DNA from 3 places in the Serratia sp. LTN-2 genome. Region 2 is predicted to be linked to each of the others. Evidence: predicted binding sites of a transcription regulator. Region 2 holds the regulator's gene; each other region holds the start of a gene.
What was found. The regulator Fur, encoded in region 2, represses iron uptake genes when iron is present. The targets are predictions, from matches to a motif close to ATAATAATGAGAACNACTATCAA.
Positions count from the first base shown of each region.

Region 1 (3,278 bases), on a different contig from region 2:
ACACTTTCTGCAGCTCCATCATGGCCACGAACTCGTTGGAAACCAGCTTGGTGGCCATGATGCTGCCAACCTGCAGGGCTTCGTGCTTAGGAATGCCCATGATCCAGGCGAACGGGTAGAAGAAGTAGCCGAGGATTTCCTGGAAGCTCAGGCCGAAGATGGCGCTGAACACACCGTTAAGCGCGGCGATCAGGGCGATGAAGCCGATCAGCATCGCGGCCACGATAATCGCTACTTTAAAGCCGGCCAGGATGTACTCGCCCAACATTTCGAAGAAGCTCTGGCCTTCGTGCAGGTTGCCGAGGTGCAGCTCTTCTTCTTTATTGGTGTCGTACGGGTTGACCAGCGACAGCACGATAAAGGTGCTGAACATGTTCAATACCAGCGCCGCCACCACGAACTTGGCGTCCAGCATGGTCATGTAGGCGCCGACGATGGACATGGATACCGTAGACATCGCGGTCGCCGCCATGGTGTACATGCGCTTTTCCGACATCTTGCCCAGGATATCCTTGTAGGCGATGAAGTTTTCGGACTGCCCCAGGATCAGCGAGCTGACGGCGTTGAACGACTCCAGCTTGCCCATGCCGTTCACTTTCGACAGCACGGTGCCGATAATGCGGATGATGAACGGCAGCACTTTGATGTACTGCAGAATACCGATCAGCGCAGAAATGAACACGATCGGGCACAGCACCTTCAGGAAGAAGAACGCCAGGCCTTTGTCGCCCATGCCGCCGAATACGAAATCAGTCCCTTGTCCCGCAAACCCGAGCAGTTTGTCAAACAGCGCGGCGAATCCTTTTACGAAGCCCAAACCCGCTTCCGAATGCAGGAAAAAGTAGGCCAGCAGTACTTCGATAACCAGTAATTGAATAACATAACGAATGCGGATGCTCTTGCGATCGCGGCACACCAACAGGGCCAGGATCGCCACCACCACTATCGCCAACGCAAAGTGCGCAATATGGGACATGTTTGCTCCAAATTTGAGGCAGGCTGAATTTCGGCTGTCATTTTATGTAACGCTACGTTTAAAAACGAGACTTCTATTGCAAATATGGAAAATCATAGTGGGGGTTCTCCTAAAGTGTTGCGTAAAAGCATAAAAAATCAAGATGTTAAAGCAGGAATAGGAAATTCGTATTCTTGTGCTAACCTGTCTTTCAGGGGTATTGCAGCCAAAATCCCATCAGAAAAGCACGGAAATCGGCCAGCTCCGCACTGAACCCTACGATAAAACCGTTAATGTTGGCTATTACAGAGATAAGTTTTACCGCTATAAATGCGCTTGATAATTATTATCATTTATATAGAGTGGAGATAAACGTAATTTCAGTAAGGGTTCAACATATGCTGAACAGTCGCGTGGTTGAAACCACCTCCGGTCGCTCCGCCAGAAAAATCAAACTCTCGCTCATGGGGCCCGCCTTTATCGCCGCTATCGGCTATATCGATCCCGGCAACTTCGCCACCAACATTCAGGCCGGCGCTTCGTTCGGCTACAGCCTGCTGTGGGTAGTGGTCTGGGCCAACGTGATGGCGATGCTGATCCAGCTGTTGTCCGCCAAGCTGGGGATCGCCACCGGAAAAAACCTGGCCGAGCATATTCGCGATCGCTTTCCGCGGCCGGCGGTATGGGCTTATTGGGTACAGGCGGAGATCATCGCCATGGCGACCGATCTGGCTGAGTTTATCGGCGCGGCGATCGGCTTCAAGCTTCTGCTTGGCGTCTCCCTGCTGCAGGGGGCGGTACTGACCGGCATCGCCACCTTTTTAATTCTGATGCTGCAAAAGCGTGGGCAAAAGCCGCTGGAACTGGTGATTGGTGGCCTGTTGCTGTTCGTCGCTGCTGCCTACATCGTCGAACTGGCGTTCTCACAACCGCAGCTGGCGCCGCTGTTGCAGGGCATGGCGCTGCCCGATTTGCCTAACGGCGATGCGGTATTCCTGGCCGCCGGGGTATTGGGCGCCACGATTATGCCGCACGTGATCTATCTGCATTCATCGCTCACCCAAATCGGCGGCGAGCACGACAAGGCGGAGCGCTATGCCGCCACCAAAGTCGACGTCGCCGTGGCCATGACCATCGCCGGTTTCGTTAATCTGGCGATGATGGCCACCGCCGCCGCCGCGTTTCATTTCAGCGGCCACAGCGGCATCGCCGATCTCGACGTGGCCTACCTGATGCTGCAACCGCTGCTCGGGCACGCCGCCGCGACCGTGTTCGGCCTGAGCCTGGTGGCTGCCGGCCTCTCTTCTACCGTGGTGGGCACGTTGGCGGGGCAGGTGGTGATGCAGGGGTTCGTGCATTTTCATATCCCGCTGTGGCTGCGCCGTGCGGTGACCATGCTGCCGTCGTTTATCGTCATCATGCTGGGGATGGACGCGACGCGCATTCTGGTGCTGAGCCAGGTGTTGCTGAGCTTCGGCATTGCGCTGGCGTTGGTGCCGCTGCTGGCTTTCACCGGCAATCGGGCGCTGATGGGCGAGATGGTCAACGGTCCGGTGGTGCAAAACCTGGGTAAACTGATCGTAGTGGTGGTGGTTGGGTTGAACGGCTATCTGCTGATCGGCAGCGTGCTGTAAGCGAAACAGCGCGGGCCGGCGTTGCGCCGGCTCGTCGTGGTTAATCGCGGTCGTCGTCGCCGTGACGGCGCCAGCGATCGCGGTCATGATCGTGGTGGTGTTTTTTCTCTTTCTTCCAGTAATGCTTGTCGCAATGATGGTCGCATTTGTAATAGCGCCCGTCGCGAGAGTAGTAATATTTGCGCCAGTAGTCGCGGTCGCGCCAGCGATAGCCATCCCAGTAATAGCCGCGCGGGCTGCGGTCACCGAGATAACGCCCCTGATGTGAGCGCCACCAATCGCGATCGCGCCAGTCGTAACCGTCCCAGTAACGGCCGCGATTGTCCTGATCGCCGATGCGTAATGAAACGCCCGGCATCAGATCGATGCTGAGGCCTTCGGCATGCGCCTGCTGTGCGGCGGGCAGCACCGTCGCCGCCAGGATGGCGGCCAAGAGCAGAGGTTTAAACATGACTTCTCCTTCCCGCTTGCGCGGCTTGGCCGTTGATCACTTTATGAAGCGCGTTCATCAGTTTAAAAAGCGGCCTTATCGTTATTTTTACTGCAATATCGGCATCATAGCGCCGGCAATATAGGGTTGAATCTGAGAACAACTCTGAAAAGGACGCCGCAGGCCGAGATTTGAGATTTTTCTGGAGTATGGCCGCTCGATTGAGCGGCGTTATTTGTAAGCGATTACAATAAGATTT
Region 1 covers NZ_JCAXDO010000003.1:551,295-554,572, reverse strand. Annotated here, with positions in the region: gene AC6BYQ_RS09795 (NupC/NupG family nucleoside CNT transporter) at 1-976, opposite strand, end outside; gene AC6BYQ_RS09790 (Nramp family divalent metal transporter) at 1,354-2,589, shown strand; gene AC6BYQ_RS09785 (DUF2502 domain-containing protein) at 2,630-3,040, opposite strand; gene mgrA (L-glyceraldehyde 3-phosphate reductase) at 3,265-3,278, opposite strand, start outside.
Region 1: a site for Fur is predicted at 1,292-1,314, ahead of AC6BYQ_RS09790 (Nramp family divalent metal transporter). Genes of this name have one in related genera too.

Region 2 (3,278 bases):
GGGGTGAATTTGGGTTAGGGTTTATTGGCCCGAAGTGTGTTAACCGATGCCTCCGGAAGCGTGCGAGCGCTTTTTGATGCAAACTCCCTTGCAGTACCGCTACCTATGGCAAAAGAACAAACGGATCGCACGACGCTGGATCTGTTCGCAGATGAACGCCGTCCGGGGCGCCCGAAAACCAACCCGCTTTCCCGCGATGAACAGCTTAGAATCAATAAGCGCAATCAGTTACGGCGCGATAAAGTGCGTGGATTGCGGCGCGTAGAGCTGAAAATCAACGCGGATGCGGTGGACGCCCTGAACAAACTGGCGGAACAGCGCAACATTAGCCGCAGCGAACTCATCGAGCAGATGCTGTTGGCGCAACTGGCGGAAGAACAGCCGGAACATTGATCTCTTCGGCCGCACGCGCGGCGCGGCGTTAAGGACAACGCCGGATCGACCACGCTTTTCTTCATTCTCCGGCATCGCATAAATGCGATAAAACCCCGGCGCCACTTTCTGGCATGATACGCATTTACCGGCAAGAGACTGCGCCTGTCGGCGCCCGCCCCCGTGGCGAAAGGCTCTTGTCATGGCATCATTTTAATCGGCGTCAGCGGCGGCAGTGCTGGCATCGAGTAATGCAATTACTTGAATTTAAAGGTTATACGCGATATGGCTACTGTAGGCATTTTCTTTGGCAGCGACACTGGCAATACCGAAAACATTGCCAAAATGATCCAGAAAATTCTCCAGAAACAGTTTGGCGACGACGTCTCTGAAGTACACGACATCGCTAAAAGCAGCAAAGAAGACCTGGAAGGGTTCGATATCCTGCTGCTGGGTATCCCGACCTGGTACTACGGTGAAGCGCAGTGTGACTGGGATGATTTCTTCCCGACGCTGGAAGAAGTCGATTTCAACGGCAAACTGGTGGCGCTGTTCGGCTGCGGCGACCAGGAAGACTACGCGGAATACTTCTGTGACGCGATGGGCACCATCCGCGACATCATTGAACCGCGCGGCGCGGCCATCGTGGGCCACTGGCCGACCAAAGGCTACCACTTCGAGGCCTCCAAAGGCCTGGCGGACGACAACCACTTCATTGGTCTCGCGATCGACGAAGACCGCCAGCCGGAGCTGACCAACGAGCGCGTCGATGCCTGGGTCAAACAGATCGTCGAAGAGCTGAGCCTGGCCGATATCGTCGGCTAAACGCCGCAACTGGCGAAAGGTTGAACAAAGGCCCTGTAAAGTGCATAGTGTGCGCACAGGGCCATCATCGGCAGCAGGGATTGCTGCGATAGAAGCTACAGATTTGTAACTTCCCACCCCGTCAAGGTAGACTGAGTTATCGGTTTATCCCACCCATCAAGGCGTTGCATGCAAAACATGCAATAGTGCAATTATATCTTTGTTAACAACCGGCGGTTTCCATTTAGTACAACCGGTTCTATAATGAGACGCATTAACTCTTTGTGCCGACCGATGCCACAGGCGAGTACGCCTCAACTTGATTAGCATAGTAACAGGACTGAATTCGCATGACCGACAACAACATCGCATTGAAGAAGGCCGGCTTAAAAGTCACGCTTCCGCGACTCAAAATCCTGGAAGTACTGCAAAATCCGGAATGCCATCACGTCAGTGCGGAAGATTTGTACAAAAAACTGATTGATATGGGCGAAGAGATCGGCCTGGCAACGGTTTATCGCGTACTGAACCAGTTTGACGATGCGGGCATTGTGACACGTCACAATTTCGAAGGCGGCAAGTCCGTGTTCGAACTGACCCAACAGCATCACCACGATCACCTGATTTGCCTGGACTGCGGCAAAGTGATCGAATTCAGTGACGAATCCATCGAAGTGCGCCAGCGTGATATCGCCAAGCAGCACGGCATCAAGCTCACCAACCACAGCCTGTACCTGTACGGCCACTGTGAAACCGGTGACTGCCGCGAAGACGAAACGCTGCACGACAAGAAATAAGCCTGACTGGCTATGAAAAACCGCCTCACCCTGAGGCGGTTTTTTTATGCTTGCTGAACGGTGAGCAAAAAAATCCCCGGACCAGCCGGGGAAAGATCATGTCATGAAATACTACAATTGCAGCGGCACTGCGACTCCACGTACTGCTCTCACTTTCACGTCCGCTTCACGCCGACACGCGCAGAGGCGGACGCATTCCCCCTTCGTTAAGCAGCCCGCCGCCATGACGACAGGCCGATGCGCCGGGCTTAGACCTTCTCGGCGCGGCTGTAACGTTTACCGTCCGGACTGACCGAACGCACCTGCACCTCACCCGATACCGCCGGCTTGGCCTTGGCGTCATAACGCTGCCACTGCTTGCCGCCGTCGGTGGAGTACTCGATGCCCAATCCCGGCAGCGCGATATTCGCCTCCAGCTTGCCGCCCGCTACGCGTGCGCCGGGCACCGGCAGACGATAAGCGACGCCGCCTTTGTCCAGCTTGGCCAGTTCACGCTGGCCCAGGATATTGGCGAAGCGCAGCCAGTCTTTCTCCAGCGCCTTGGTGTCGACAAAGTGGGTCTCCCCGCCTTTGTATTCGCGGCCGGCGCGATAGTCCTGCTCCCAACCGGCGCGGTGCCAGGCGCGTTCGGCCACCGACAGCGCGCGCGGGAAGATCATGTATTCCATCTGCGGATCGGTGCGCTGGGTTTCGCTCCACAGCTGAGCGGACAACCCGTAGGCTCCCGGCCACGGCTTGTCGCTCTTGGCGTTGAAGTGGTTGCCGTCGCGATCGACCGAGGTTTCCGCGTTCTGCGGCATGTTGTCCGGCGCGAAGCTGAACACCTTGCGCTCGTCGCTGAAGCGGGTGCCCCAGTAGTAACCGCGCTCGTCCGGGTTCACCTCGTAAGGGAAGTCCATGTAGACGTAGTCCGGGTTGGAGACCACCACTTCATACCCTTTATTGGCCCAATCGTTGACGCTGTCGAAACCGCCCCAGTACAAGGTATCCCAGAAGTTGACGCCCACGCGCGAGGTGGCGAACGACTTCGCGCTCTCGGCGTCTTTCAGGCCGTCCTGCCAGGCCTGCATTCTGTCGATGCCGTGCGCCTTCACCAGCTTGCTGACCTCCTGGCCGAAGTAGCTCGGCAAGTGCTCCATGTCGGCCACCTTGCCTTCTTTGATCATCGTCTGGCAAACCTGCGACTTGGCCCACGGCTTGTCTTCGTTGCTCTGGTCGATGACGCCTTTACCCGGCTCCGGTTTCGCCTTGTCGGTATAGCCGGCGCCCAGGCGGATGTTTTTCGCCTCGTCGCCGCCGAAGTGC
Region 2 covers NZ_JCAXDO010000004.1:354,571-357,848, reverse strand. Annotated here, with positions in the region: gene ybfE (LexA regulated protein) at 106-393, shown strand; gene fldA (flavodoxin FldA) at 658-1,197, shown strand; gene fur (ferric iron uptake transcriptional regulator) at 1,527-1,973, shown strand; gene AC6BYQ_RS11600 (beta-N-acetylhexosaminidase) at 2,222-3,278, opposite strand, start outside.

Region 3 (3,278 bases), on a different contig from region 2:
CAAGGATTCCGCCGCCTGCAAGACCGACAAACACTGCGATCTGACCAAAGAAGCCAGCGTGATGAGCGCGGTGCCGGGCAAAGAGCCGGGCGTCTCCGGCCCGCTGCGGGTGGGCAACTCGCTGGTGGACGCCTTTATGCTGCAGTACTACGAAGGTTTCCCGATGAAAGAGGTGGCCTGGGGCAAAATCGCCACCCCGCATCAGTGGAAACAGCTGGCGCAGCTGAAAGACGGCTATCAGGATTCGCTGTTCACCTCGCCGGTGGTGGCGCAAAACGTCGCCAAACCGCTGCTGACTTATATCAACAACGCGCTGCTCGGCGAGCGCAAACCGGACGCGCCGAAGCTGACGGTGCTGGTCGGCCACGACTCCAATATCGCTTCGCTGCTGTCGGCCATGCAGTTCCAGCCGTATCAGCTGCCGCAGCAGTATGAGAAAACGCCGATCGGCGGCAAGCTGGTGTTCCAACGCTGGCGCGACGCGCAGAACGACCGTGAATTGCTGAAGATCGAGTACGTCTATCAGTCCACCGAACAGCTGCGCAAGGCGACGCCGCTGACGCTGCAAACCCCGCCGCAGCGCGTAACGCTGGCGCTGAAAGGTTGCCCGATCGACAAGGACGGTTTCTGCGCCTGGAGCGATTTCGAAAAGACCATGAAGGGCATCTTGTAATGCCCAGCCTCTCTCCCGACCGCGGGGGAGAGGCCTCTTCCCATCCCGGCTAACGCGCCGCCGTGCCGGCCTTAACGCCATTTATTTTGCCCAGAGTCATTGTTGCAGGCCGTTTCGGGGGCTAACATCATCAGCCTGCCTGCTTATCATGGATACTGCCGTTGCCCACTTTTATCCGCAATATCGACTTTTTCACGCCGGACGGTTATCCGGGCCAGGTGGCGCGCTGCCAGTTTGCGTTGGCGGAGTATCACGACGACAGTTTTTCTGCATTGGGCTTTACGCTGCCGGATCATCTGGCGCGCGCGGTGCCGAAGCGCCGTGCGGAGTATCTGGCCGGACGCGTTCTGGCGCGGCAGCTGTTGGCGCCGCTCGGTTTCGTCGATTTCACTCTGGCGCGCGGCGAAGATCGCGCGCCGCAGTGGCCGGCTGGCATCGCCGGTGCGCTGAGCCATAATTCGAATACCGCGCTGTGCGCCGTGCACCGCGAGAGCGGGCTGGGCGGCGTTGGGCTGGATGTGGAGACGCTGCTGTCTGACGAGCGGGCGGAGGAGCTGTGGGGGGCGATCGTTTCGCCGACGGAGCGCGAGGCGTTGCTGCGCGAGGCGCTGCCGTTCAACGCGCTGCTGACTCTGACGTTTTCCGCCAAAGAGAGCCTGTTCAAGACGCTTTATCCGCAGGTGCGCTGTTACTTTGACTTTCTTGATGCGCGCATGACGGCCGTGGACGTGCAGCGGCAGACGTTCGTATTAGAGCTGCTTAAGACATTGACGCCGCATTGCCCCGCCGGGCGCCGGTTCAGCGGGCGTTTTTGGCGTGAAGGTGACGACGTCACGACCTTTATTTTTTGCTAAAACACAATAATAACAGTGTGTTATTTATTTCTGTGCCGTAACGCGGATTTGCCGCGGCGCGCCGAAAGATTCATTCACCGGTGATTGACCCACGGTGGGGATCCGGTGTAATTTACCATCCTTTTTATGGCTAATGATAATTATTCGCATAAACATTATCATTGGTGAGGCGCAACAAAGGAGTGGTCTTGTGGCGACACTGACGACAGAAAACCAAACCTTCCCCGGGTTTGTGTACGCCGAGCAATCGACCTTTTTGTACCGGTCCGAATTCCGTTCCCTTTCCGCCGACGGCGTGTTCGAGCGCATTGAGACGCCGGCGTTCGGCGGCGAACAGGAAGGCAGCGCGCTGGCGCAGCATATCCGCGAGGCGCTGGCGCGCGCCAAAGCCGCCGGCCAGGCGGCACCGGTGGTGGTGGGTGCCATTCCGTTCGATACGCGCCGGCCTTCCTGCCTGTATGTGCCTGAAAACTGCCAGTTTGTCGCCAACGACAGCTTTACCCACGCCGCGCGCCCGATGCTGCAACAGCCGCATCGTCTTGCTGCCTGCACCAGCATTCCGGACGAGCCGCGCTTCAAGCATGCGGTGGCGGAAGCGGTAAGCCGCTTTAAACAAGGCAAGCTGGACAAGGCGGTGCTGTCGCGCATCCTCGACATCGAGCTGGAGCAGCCGGTGGCGGGCCACCAGATCTTCAATAACCTGATGGTGCAGAACCCGACCGGTTATCACTTTTCCCTGCCGTTGGCCGATGGCGGCGTGCTGATCGGCGCCAGCCCGGAACTGCTGATCCGCAAGCAGGGCGGCGAGATCCACACCAATCCGCTGGCGGGCTCGGCGCGCCGTCAGGACGATGCGCAGCAGGATCGCCTCGGTAGCGAGCGCCTGATGCGCTCGACCAAAGACAAATACGAACACAAGCTGGTGATAGAGGATATTCGCCGGCATCTGGCACCGCTGTGCGCCAGCCTGAGCGTGCCCAGCGGCCCGTCGCTGCTCAGCACCGGCACCATGTGGCACCTGTCCACCCGCATTCGCGGCGAGTTGCTGAACCCGACGCTCAACGTGATGCAGCTGGCTTGTCTGCTGCATCCGACACCGGCGCTGTGCGGTTTCCCGACCGAGAGCGCCCGCCAGCTGATCGCCGATTTGGAGCCGCACGATCGTGGCCTGTTCAGCGGCATCGTCGGCTGGTGCGACGCCAACGGCGACGGCGAGTGGGCGATCGTCATCCGCAGCGGTCTGCTGCACGGTAACCGGGTGCGGCTGTTCGCCGGCGCGGGCATCGTCGCCGCTTCGACGCCGCAGTCCGAGTGGATGGAAACCGCCGCCAAACTGGGCACCATGCTCAACGCTTTCGGCCTGAACAGCGGCGCGCTGTAGGGCCTCTTTGCGGCGCAGTGTGCGCCGCGCCATACGCTTTCGCAGGAGACAACGATGAACAACAACATGACCCGGCTGTGCGCCCGGATGGCGGTGTGCGCATGAGCATTCAGATGGATTTCACCGGCAAACGGGTGTGGGTGACCGGCGCGGCGCGCGGCATCGGCGAGCAGATCGCCCGGCACTTTTTGGCTCAGGGTGCTGAGGTGGTGGGATTTGACCGCGAATTCGCCAACCCGGATCTGCCTTACCCTTGCGTGACGCTGGACATCAGCCGGCCGGAACAGGTGGAGGCGGTGTGCCGCCAACAGCTGGGGGAGAACCCGCGACTGGACGTGTTGGTCAACGCCGCCGGCATTTTGCGCATGGG
Region 3 covers NZ_JCAXDO010000003.1:217,333-220,610, reverse strand. Annotated here, with positions in the region: gene agp (bifunctional glucose-1-phosphatase/inositol phosphatase) at 1-673, shown strand, start outside; gene AC6BYQ_RS08210 (4'-phosphopantetheinyl transferase family protein) at 835-1,527, shown strand; gene AC6BYQ_RS08205 (isochorismate synthase) at 1,718-2,908, shown strand; gene dhbA (2,3-dihydro-2,3-dihydroxybenzoate dehydrogenase) at 3,010-3,278, shown strand, end outside.
Region 3: a site for Fur is predicted at 1,661-1,683, ahead of AC6BYQ_RS08205 (isochorismate synthase). Genes of this name have one in related genera too.